Regions from separate parts of the Streptomyces sp. NPDC096323 genome, predicted to be linked through region 1. Evidence: riboswitches for the same ligand, from Rfam matches in the RefSeq annotation. Region 1 holds a riboswitch; each other region holds the start of a gene.
The links. Region 1 has a riboswitch for cyclic di-AMP ahead of ABTX18_RS02555 (M23 family metallopeptidase). Riboswitches for the same ligand answer to the same signal wherever they lie in the genome.
Positions count from the first base shown of each region.

Region 1 (3,265 bases):
CACAAGGGCATATCCTGCACCGCCGATTGTGACCTACGCGACCGTAATACGGGGTTGACGGGTGGTGAGATAGACCACCCGGTCAGTTTTTGGTAAAGGGGGAATAAGTGCGGCCGACGCCAAGTGCCGCCCTCCTACCGCTTCCCGGCGCGGGAGCCGACGCCAGAGGGACGGTGCGCCGCCGCGCACCGTCCCTCTTCGCATTGCTCCGATCCGGGTTACCGGACCGGTGTTGCCCTGATCAGACGTTGATGCCGTGCGACGCCAGGTAGGCGATCGGGTCGATGTCCGAGCCGTACGCCGGGCCCGTGCGGACCTCGAAGTGGAGGTGCGGGCCGGTGGCGTTGCCGGTGGCGCCGGACAGGCCGACCTGCTGACCCGCGGTCACGGTCTGGCCCGCCGAGACGGAGAGCGAGGACATGTGGCCGTACTGGGAGTAGTGGCCGTCGGCGTGCTTGATGACGACCTCGTTGCCGTACGCGCCGCCCCAGCCCGCGGTGACGACGGTGCCGGAGGTGATCGCCTTCACGCTGGTGCCGGTGGAGACGGGGAAGTCGATGCCGGTGTGGCTGCCGCTGGACCAGTTGGAACCGGAGGCGCGGTAGGCGGTGGTGTGGTTGCCCGGGACCGGGTGGACGTAACCGGAGTCGTTGCTCTGGGCGGCCGGGGCCGAGGTCTCCTCGGACGACGAGGCGTCGGAGGAGGACGAGGCGGAGGTCGTGGAGGCCTTCGTCTCGGTCTTGACGGGGGCCTTCGAGGGAGCCTTCGACGGGGTGGTGGAGCCCGTAGAGGTGGCCGGGGCGTGGCCCCAGGCCTTGCCGCCGAGCGTCAGCTTCATGCCCGGGAAGATCAGGCTCGGGTTCTCGCCCACGACCTTGCGGTTGTCCTGGTACAGCTTCTCCCAGCCGCCCTTGAGCTTGTGCTCGGCGGCGATCTTCGACAGGTAGTCGCCGGAGACCACGGAGTAGGTCGTGGTGCCGGCCTGCTTCTTCGCGACCGGGGTGGCCGGGGTGGTGTGCGCGGCGGCCGACTTCGAGGTGGCCGGAGCCGCCTGTTCCGCGGCGTGGGCACCGGTGGCGCCGAGCAGCGGAAGCGCGATGACGGCTCCGCCGGCGCTCGCGGCGACGACGCCACGGGCGATGGTGCTGGACTTGGGACGGCGGTGCTTACCCGATATGGGCATGAAGGATTCCCTCTCCGGCGCCTGCGAGGTGAGCTGTCGGGTTCGGACTGGAGATGTCCGGTCGCGCCTGGCGCGACTTCACCCCGAGCCGGCCGGTTTCCCGGTCGGCGGCTTACCTGGTTCCCCCGCTCCTGCCACGCGGTGAAGTGAGTGCGAATTCCGGGCGGCGGCAGGATTAGGCGGTCCGTCCGGAGTGCAGTGAACCTAAGCGAGCCGGGACGGCGGAAACAAGCCACAACTTGCGTACGGGATTCGGTGCGGGAAATTCGGCGAGGAATTCCGGTCACACTCCGTGGATTACGGATCTTGGCTTTCCGCGCCGGGCACGGAATACCCGGATGGCCCGCCACCACACACCGTCACGGATGAGATCCCGCTCACGAGAGGGCTCCCATCTGCCGCACAAGCGGGGCATGTTCACTGAAAAGCCCCAATACGGACATGCACACCCATCACCCCCCACCGCATCGGGACAGCCAAGCGAGTCGAGCCCTCGTCGCCGGGAGCAGCGACCCGGCACCCGGGCCCGCGGCCCAGGCGCGCACAGAGATGATTGCCTGAGGAACCAATGTCGTATCGTCACGAGAGTGGACCCGCGGGCGACACGCGCACGCGGCAGAGCCCCCAGGAGTGACCGTGACGCAGCAGCTGCCGCAGACCCCGTCGACGGAGCCCGAGCTGGCGGGTATCCGCAATTTCCGTGATGTGGGTGGCCTGCCCACCTCGGACGGCCGCCGGGTGCGGTACGGGCGGCTCTTCCGCAGTGGTCACCTGGCCCACGCCACGGCCGAGGACGCCGCGTTCCTCGCCGGTCTCGGCCTGCACACCGTCTTCGACTTCCGCAACGCGGCCGACCACAAGCTGGACGGCCGGGACGTGGAGCTGCCGGGCGTGCGCAACGTGAGTATCCCGCTCAGCGACCCGGCGGACGGCGCCGAGTTCTGGCGCATGGTGCGCGACGGCGACATGGACGAGCTGCGGTCCATCCTGGCCGACGGCAAGGGGTCCCGCCGCATGACCGCTTCGTACCGCCGGATCATCCTGGACCGCACGGCCGAGCACAGCCGGGTGCTGCACGCCCTGGCGGAGGACAGCGTGCCCGCCCTGATGCACTGCGCCGCGGGCAAGGACCGCGCGGGCATCTCGATCGCGGTGTCCCTGCTCGCCGTCGGCGTCGAGCGCGAGGCCATCGAGGCCGACTACCTCAAGTCCAACGACGCGCACCGCCGCTACAAGATCCGCCGCAGCGACGCCTCGCCCGCCGGAATGTCGCCCGAGGTGATGGAGCTGCTCAATCCGCTCTTCGGCGCCCACCGCGACTACCTCGCCGCCGCCTTCTCCGCCATCGACGAGACCTGGGGCGGCACCGACCGCTACCTCGCCGAGGGCCTCAAGATCACCTCGCAGACCCGCAACCGGCTGCGCGAGCGCCTCCTCGACGAGTCCTGAGAGCGGTCCGGTGGCCTACTGGTTGTGCATCCCCACGGCGAACAGCAGATACAGGAAGCCGGCGATGACGTGCCCGGCCACCAGGTAGGCGAAGAGCCGGATGACGAGCCCGCGCGGCATCTTCTTCTCCTGCGGGTCGTAGTTCTTCGGCCGGCCCGGGCCGAGCGGGTCGTAGTTCTCGGAATCGGACATGACAGGTCCTCTCTGGCCACCGGGGCCGGTGGCGGGCACGGCGCCTCAGCGACGGTGGATCCCGCTGCCGAGGCACAGTTCGGCGGCGGGGCTCTGCAGCAGGGTGTGGACGAACAGCAGCTCGGCACCGTCGCGGTCCAGTGCCGCGATCCGGTGCGGGGTGAGCGAGTCGAAGTGGGCGCTGTCACCGGGGGCGAGGTCGTGGACCGTCTCCCCGAGGATCACCCTCAGGTGCCCCGCCAGGACGTACAGCCACTCCTCGCCGGGGTGGACGCGTACCAGATCGCCCTGGGCGCCGTGCGGGACCCGGACGCGCAGGGCCTGCATCGCCCGGCCGGAGCCGCCGGCCTGCTGGTACATCCAGCCGTCGGCCTCGGCTCCCTCGAACCTGCCGCCGCGGACGATCGCGTCACGTTCCGGGGGCTTCTCGCCCAGCAGCTC
Region 1 covers NZ_JBEOSI010000001.1:569,392-572,656, forward strand. The annotation lists gene ABTX18_RS02550 (SGNH/GDSL hydrolase family protein) at 1-3, opposite strand, end outside; gene ABTX18_RS02555 (M23 family metallopeptidase) at 242-1,183, opposite strand; cyclic di-AMP (ydaO/yuaA leader) riboswitch at 1,187-1,342, opposite strand; gene ABTX18_RS02560 (tyrosine-protein phosphatase) at 1,820-2,632, shown strand; gene ABTX18_RS02565 (DUF6126 family protein) at 2,648-2,824, opposite strand; gene ABTX18_RS02570 (helix-turn-helix domain-containing protein) at 2,870-3,265, opposite strand, start outside.

Region 2 (3,265 bases), on a different contig from region 1:
TCGACCCCTACTCCAAGCTCCTGGCCGAACGCGTCGTGTTCCTCGGCACGCCCGTGGACGACACGGCGGCCACCGACCTGGTGGCCCAGTTCATGTACCTGGAACACGACGCGCCCGACCGGCCGATCCAGCTCTACATCAACTCCCCGGGTGGGTCGTTCGGGGCCATGACGGCCATCTACGACACGATGGCGTACCTCACCTGCGAGGTGGAGACCTTCTGCCTCGGCCAGGCAGGCGCCGGCGCGGCCGTGCTCCTGGCAGCCGGCGCGCCCGGCCGACGGCACGCCCTGCCGGGCGCCCGCGTAGTCGTGCAGCAGCCCGAACTCGCCGAGCCCGTACAGGGGCAGCCGTCCGACCTGGAGATCGAGGCCCGGGAACTGGACCGGATGCGCGAGACGCTGACCGGCATGCTGGTCCGTCACACCGGCCGCACCGCCGCGCAGATCACCGCGGACACCGAGCGCGATCTCATCCTCGACGCCGAGGACGCCAAGGACTACGGGTTGATCGACCACATCGTGCAGAACCGCGGACTGTCCGTCCCGCCGCACCCGGCGCGGTGAATCCGCGATGGAGCCACCGGAGTTCGCGCCACTGCCCGCCCTGACCCGCGCGGAGGGCGAGTTCATCGACCGCTATCTGCAAGTCCTCGACCAGGTGGGCCGGATCAATCCGGCCCACGGATGCGACACGTACAGCGCCCTGCGCGCCGCCCAGGCGCTGGCCTCGCACGCGGCCGCCCTGCGGGACGCGCTCGCACTGATGCACGAGCGGGGCGAATCCCGGATCCACGCGGCCACATTGACCAGGGCGCTGCGTGTTCTCGACGGCGAGCGGCGCTCGCGGCGGGTCGCCCTGCCGCCCGACCCGCCGAGTTGACCGGTCTGTCGGCGGCACGCCCGACGTTGATCAGCCCGTCGGCCGACACGCCCGACGCGGCGACCGAATTCTCTCCCTCGTTCGGCGTAGGCGCTACTTCGCACGAGGGACAGCTCGATTTGCGCTTTCGAGCCGGACCGTGGGTGAGATCTGCCGTTACGTCGCTGGTACGGCATCGGTCGACGCATGGCGACAGCGCCCCGGAGGGCATCTCGCCACCCGAACAGGTCATTCGTGACGAGGGTCACATATCGCCGTTTCACCTCGGAAATCCGGCACGCGGTGAGTCAAGATCCCTGGGACGACAAGCCCCCGCCACCGCGGCGGGGCGGTCCGGGCGGACGCCGAGTCCTGCCGCCGTCCGGATGCCTGGTCGACAGGAGTGGATCGGCAGGAGTGGAGGACCCAGCACAACGGGCCGACCGGATTTCCGGCCGACCCTCGGGGTGAAGCCGCGTATGCGGCCGGGCCACTTCGCCGGCCCGAACCCGACAGGTCATCCTTCACAGGCGGCTGACGAAGGGTTGCGCATGACTGCGCAGGTTCATGTCCCGTCTCTGCTTGCCCGGGCCACTACGGCCTCGGCCATGACTCTCGCCGCCGTCGGCGGCACGCTGTTCGTTCCCGGCGCCGCGACCGACGCCCAGGCCGCGACGCATTCGATGAAGGCGCTCAACATCGCCGCGTCGAAGAAGGGGGCGCCCTACCGGTGGGGCGCCACCGGACCGAGCCGCTTCGACTGTTCCGGGCTGACGCTGTACTCGTTCAAGAAGGCGGGCAAGAAACTCCCGCGCACGGCCCAGCAGCAGTACAACAAGACCCGCCACATCTCGCCCTCCCAACGACAGCGCGGCGATCTGGTCTTCTTCCGTTCCGGCCGCAGCATCTACCACGTGGGCATCTACGCGGGCAGCGGCAAGATCTGGCACTCGCCCAAGACCGGGGCCGTGGTCCGCCTGGAGAAGATCTGGACGAGGAGCGTCTCCTACGGACGGGTCCGTTGAAGCCACTCCCCCGTACCCGAGCGCGCGCCCGCGTCAGTGCAGCAGCGGGCCCGTCACCAGGACGAGTCCCAGTGCGGTGAGTGCCGCGCCGCTGCCGCCCTCGATCGCCCGGGCGGTACGCGGCCGGCGCAGCCACCGGCCGAGGCGGTCCACCAGGAGCGCCACGGCCGGGAACCAGATCAGCGCCATCAGCACGACGATCGCGGCGAGGAGCAGCGTCCTGGGCAGGGGGGCGGCCCCGGCCGGGACGAACTGCGGCAGCAGGCTGAGGAAGAGTACGGGCGCCTTGGGGTTCAGCGCGTTGGTCAGGAACCCCTGGCGCAGTGCGCGCCCGGTTCCCCTCGCGGCCCGCTCATCGTGCCCGTTGTCCTGCCCGGCCTCCGCCCCCTGCGCGCCGCGCCGCCGGGCCGCGTACAGGGCGCTGAGGCCCAGGTAGAGCACGTACGCACCGCCCAGGACCTGGACGGTGCGGAACAGCGCGGGCACCGCCACGAGCACGGCGGCCAGGCCCGCCACGGCGAGCGCGGTGTGGACGAGAAGACCCCCGGCGACCCCGAGGGCCGTCGCCACCCCCGCCGCGCGCGAGGCGAGGGCGTTGCGTACGACGACGGTGAAGTCCGCGCCCGGCAGGGCGACCATGGCAGCGGCGACTCCGACGAAGGCGGTCAGTTGGGTGTCCATGGGCTCCACTCTGGACCTGGAGAGCCTTTAGCATGTACTTGCAATCTCTAGGGCCTGCCAAAAGGAACGCTTAATGTACGACCCCACACGGCTGGCGGCGCTGGTGGCGGTCGCCGAGGCCGGTTCGATCACCAGGGCCGCCGTCCGCCTGGGCTACACCGCCCCGGCGCTCTCCCAGCAGCTCGCCAAACTGGAGCGGGAGGCGGGGGCGCCGCTGCTGGTACGGCATCACCGGGGCGCCCGGTTGACAGCGGCGGGCGAACTTCTCGCGGGGCGCGCACGGCGGGTCCTCGACGAGATGGAGCAGGCCCGCCACGAACTGGCGGGCCTGGCCGGACTCTCCGGCGGACGCCTGAGGGTCGGCACCTTCACCACCGCAGGCATCCATCTGCTGCCCCCGGTGTTGAGCGCGTTCCGCCGGGCGCACCCGGACGTCGAACTGGTCGTCACCGACTACGAGCCGCCGGGCGGGGTGGCCGCGGTCGCGGCCGGCGAGGTGGATCTGGCCCTGAGCCACGCCTATGAGCCCGCCCCCGCGTCGCCGCCGCCCCCGGGTGTCGTCTCCGAGCCGCTTTTGGTCGAGGAACTCGTGCTGATCACGGCCGCCGGGCAGGTTCTGGCCGACGGCAGCGGGCGGCTCCCGGTGACGGAGCTCGCGGGCCGGCCCCTGATCAGCAGCGCGCCCACGCATCCGCCGC
Region 2 covers NZ_JBEOSI010000013.1:53,676-56,940, forward strand. The annotation lists gene ABTX18_RS31020 (ATP-dependent Clp protease proteolytic subunit) at 1-566, shown strand, start outside; gene ABTX18_RS31025 (hypothetical protein) at 574-882, shown strand; cyclic di-AMP (ydaO/yuaA leader) riboswitch at 1,239-1,409, shown strand; gene ABTX18_RS31030 (C40 family peptidase) at 1,413-1,886, shown strand; gene ABTX18_RS31035 (LysE family translocator) at 1,920-2,567, opposite strand; gene ABTX18_RS31040 (LysR family transcriptional regulator) at 2,641-3,265, shown strand, end outside.
Region 2: another riboswitch for cyclic di-AMP. It lies ahead of ABTX18_RS31030 (C40 family peptidase); the one in region 1 lies ahead of ABTX18_RS02555 (M23 family metallopeptidase).

Region 3 (3,265 bases), on a different contig from region 1:
GGTGCTGCCTGGGCTGATGATCGTCGGAGGCGTGCTGTTCGACGTCCTGAGCCCGCCCGAGTTCACCGCCATCCCCCTGTACGCGGCTGCCCCGCTGATCGCCGCACCGTTCGCCTCGCTGGCCGGCACCGTCCGTGCCGGGGTCGCCGCGCTGCTGGCGGTCGTCGGGCTGCGGGCCTACAGCGGCACCCTGCTCCAGGTCGTGCCCGCCATCGAACTGGTCACCGTCCTCACCGTCTCCGTGCTCGCGGTCGTGATCAACGGGGTCGTGCGGCGCGGCAACGAGCAGCTGGCCTCGGCCCGTGTCATCGCGGAGACCGCCATGCGTGCCGTGCTGCCGACGCCGTCCGAGCGGATCGGCGGGCTGCATGTGGCCGCGCGGTACGAGGCGGCGCAGGCGGACGAGTTCGTCGGCGGTGACCTGTTCTCGGTGACGGACTCCCCGCAGGGCGTGCGGCTCGTGGTCGGGGACGTGCGGGGCAAGGGGCTGGACGCCGTGGAGGCGGTGGCCGTGGTCATCGGGGCCTTCCGGGAGGCGGCGGAGCAGGAGGAGACGCTGGAGGGTGTGGCGCAGCGGCTGGAGCGGGCGCTGGCGCGGGAGTCGGACCGGCGCGGTGGCCTCGACGCGTTCGAGGGGTTCGTCACCGCCGTGCTCGCGGAGATCCAGCCGGGTGCGGCGCGGGCGCGGATCGTCAACCGCGGCCACCCCGAGCCGCTGCTGCTGCACACCGACGGGGTGGTGGAGGTGCTCGGTCCTTCGATGCCCGCGCTGCCGCTGGGGATGGGTCTGGGGGAGTGGCCGGACCGGGCCGACGAGTGGGACCTGCCTCCCGGCGCGACGCTCCTCCTCTATACGGACGGCCTCTCCGAGGCCCGTAACGCCGAAGGCGTCTTCTACGACCCCGCCGAGCGGCTACGGGGACGGATCTTCCCGGGGCCCGACGAGCTGCTCTCCGCGCTGACCGATGACGTACGGCTGCACACGGGTGGCGAGTCGACGGACGACATGGCGCTGCTCGCGGTCGTACGGCCCACCGAGGGCCAGCCCGACCGGCGCAGGACCGTGAAGATCGTCGGCCTGGGCGGCGGATGAGCCGGAGGTCCGCCGAGGCGGCCGTGCGCGGCGGATGAGCCGGAGGTCCGTTGGGCGGGAGTGGAGTGGGGTGGGAAGCGGGTGGCGGCCTTGATGCCATGCCACCGTCCGTAACCGAAGCGCATCACTCCGCATAACATGTGACGCAACGTCAGGAACTGACCGGTAGCTGAGGCGCGATCAACTCGTCCGATTCCACCCGGTTGTGTCCCGTAAAGTCCAGGCCAAGGGCGTGAACGATCAGTGGGAACAGCTTGGAATCGGACCCCGGTGTCTATTAACGTTCGATAACGCAGCGCGGTTGTCCCAGCCGCCGTCAGTGGCGGCACCGTGCGCGAGCGCCGAATTCCGCAAGGGAACCGGGGAACCACCTACATGGGGTGAATCGGGTGTCTCTGTCTTGTCCCACGAGACGGAGAACCCGTAGGAGACCTTCCTGCTCCGAACCCGTCAGCTAACCCGGTAGGCGAGAAGGAAGGAAAGGAGTGCGCCCCCGTGGCGTCCAACAAGCCTGCCCCCGAAGCTCCCTCCCGGTTCGGGTCCGAGTACGGCGATGACTTCGCGCCCCGGCCCGCCACCGCTTTCGGTACGGAGTACGGAACCGACTACGCGACCGACCACGGGACCGATCGGGGCAGCGTCTTCGGAAACGACTTCCGCGCCGACGAGGCCGGGTCCGAGCGGACCTGGGAGGAATGGAACCCCACCGAGGAGTCCGTCCGCCCCGTGCGCGGCAAGCACCGCGTCGCCAAGCAGCGCAATGGTCTGGCCCGCAGCTCCACCGTCCTCGGCGTCGGCGTCATCGCGGCCGTCGGTGCGGGTGGCATGGCCACCGCCCAGAGCAAGCCGCCGGTCTCCATTTCTCTTCCCGATTCCCTCGCGGACAACCTCCCCGACGCCAAGTCCCTTCCGGGCGTCGGCGCGCTGTTCTCGGGCGAGGAGTCCGAATCCGCAGCGGAGAAGACGGCGGCCGCGACCTCTGCCGCCCCGCTGACCACCGCCGGCATCACCACCGCCGAGGCCGAGCAGGGCACCACCGACGCCGGTGAGGCCCTCCGCGCCCGCATCCTCCAGCAGGCCGAGCAGCAGCAGGACGCCGCCGACGCCGAGGTCAAGGCCGCCGCGGAGAAGGCGGCCGCCGAAAAGGCCGCCGCCGAGGCGAAGAAGCAGCAGGACGCCGCCGAGGCCAAGATCGCCGCCGAGAAGAAGAAGGCGGCGGAGGAGGCGGCGAAGAAGGCGGAGGCCCTGCGGCTGGCCAAGCTCGCCGCCAGCTACGCCATCCCCACCTCCTCGTACACGATCACCTCGACCTTCGGCGAGGCAGGATCGATGTGGTCCTCCGGCTACCACACCGGTCTCGACTTCGCGGCGCCGACCGGTACACCGATCAAGGCCGTCCACAGCGGGACGGTCAAGTCGGCCGGCTACTCCGGTTCCTACGGCTACCGCACGGTCCTCGAGCTCGAGGACGGCACCGAGGTGTGGTTCTGCCACCAGTCCTCGATCGACGTGAGCATCGGCCAGAAGGTCACGACGGGCGACACCATCGGACGCGTCGGCGCGACCGGCAACGTGACCGGCCCGCACCTCCACCTGGAGGTCCACACCCCGGACGGCACCGGTATCGACCCGATGGCCTGGCTGCGCGCCCGTGGCCTGACGGTCTGAGACCGTTTCCCCGCGCCGGTTCTCCGGCCCCGCGACCCCGGCAGCCCTGACGCTCCCCCCGACGTCAGGGCTGCCGGTCTGTCCGCGGCCGTGCCCTCGCGGTATGTGTCGGGCCGCAGCCGCAGCCGCAGCCCGGCCGCGGCCGCGGCCGCGGTTCAGGTGTACCGGCCACGGAATAGCGGTGCCGGGGGAAGCCGTTGTTGCACCCATGACTTCTCTCCGCAAGCTCGGTTCCTCCAGCCTTCAGGTCTTCCCGCTCGCCCTCGGGGGCAACGTCTTCGGCTGGACCGCCGACGAGGCGCAGTCCTTCGCCGTTCTGGACGCGTACGTGGCGGCCGGCGGCAACTTCGTCGACACCGCCGACTCCTACTCGGCCTGGGTCCCCGGCAACGAGGGCGGCGAGTCCGAGAACCTCATCGGCAAGTGGCTCGCGGCGCGCGGCAACCGCTCCGACATCGTCGTGGCGACCAAGGTCGGCGCCCACCCCGCGTACACGGGGCTCTC
Region 3 covers NZ_JBEOSI010000004.1:717,014-720,278, forward strand. The annotation lists gene ABTX18_RS14655 (PP2C family protein-serine/threonine phosphatase) at 1-1,093, shown strand, start outside; cyclic di-AMP (ydaO/yuaA leader) riboswitch at 1,423-1,577, shown strand; gene ABTX18_RS14660 (M23 family metallopeptidase) at 1,589-2,761, shown strand; gene ABTX18_RS14665 (aldo/keto reductase) at 2,970-3,265, shown strand, end outside.
Region 3: another riboswitch for cyclic di-AMP. It lies ahead of ABTX18_RS14660 (M23 family metallopeptidase); the one in region 1 lies ahead of ABTX18_RS02555 (M23 family metallopeptidase).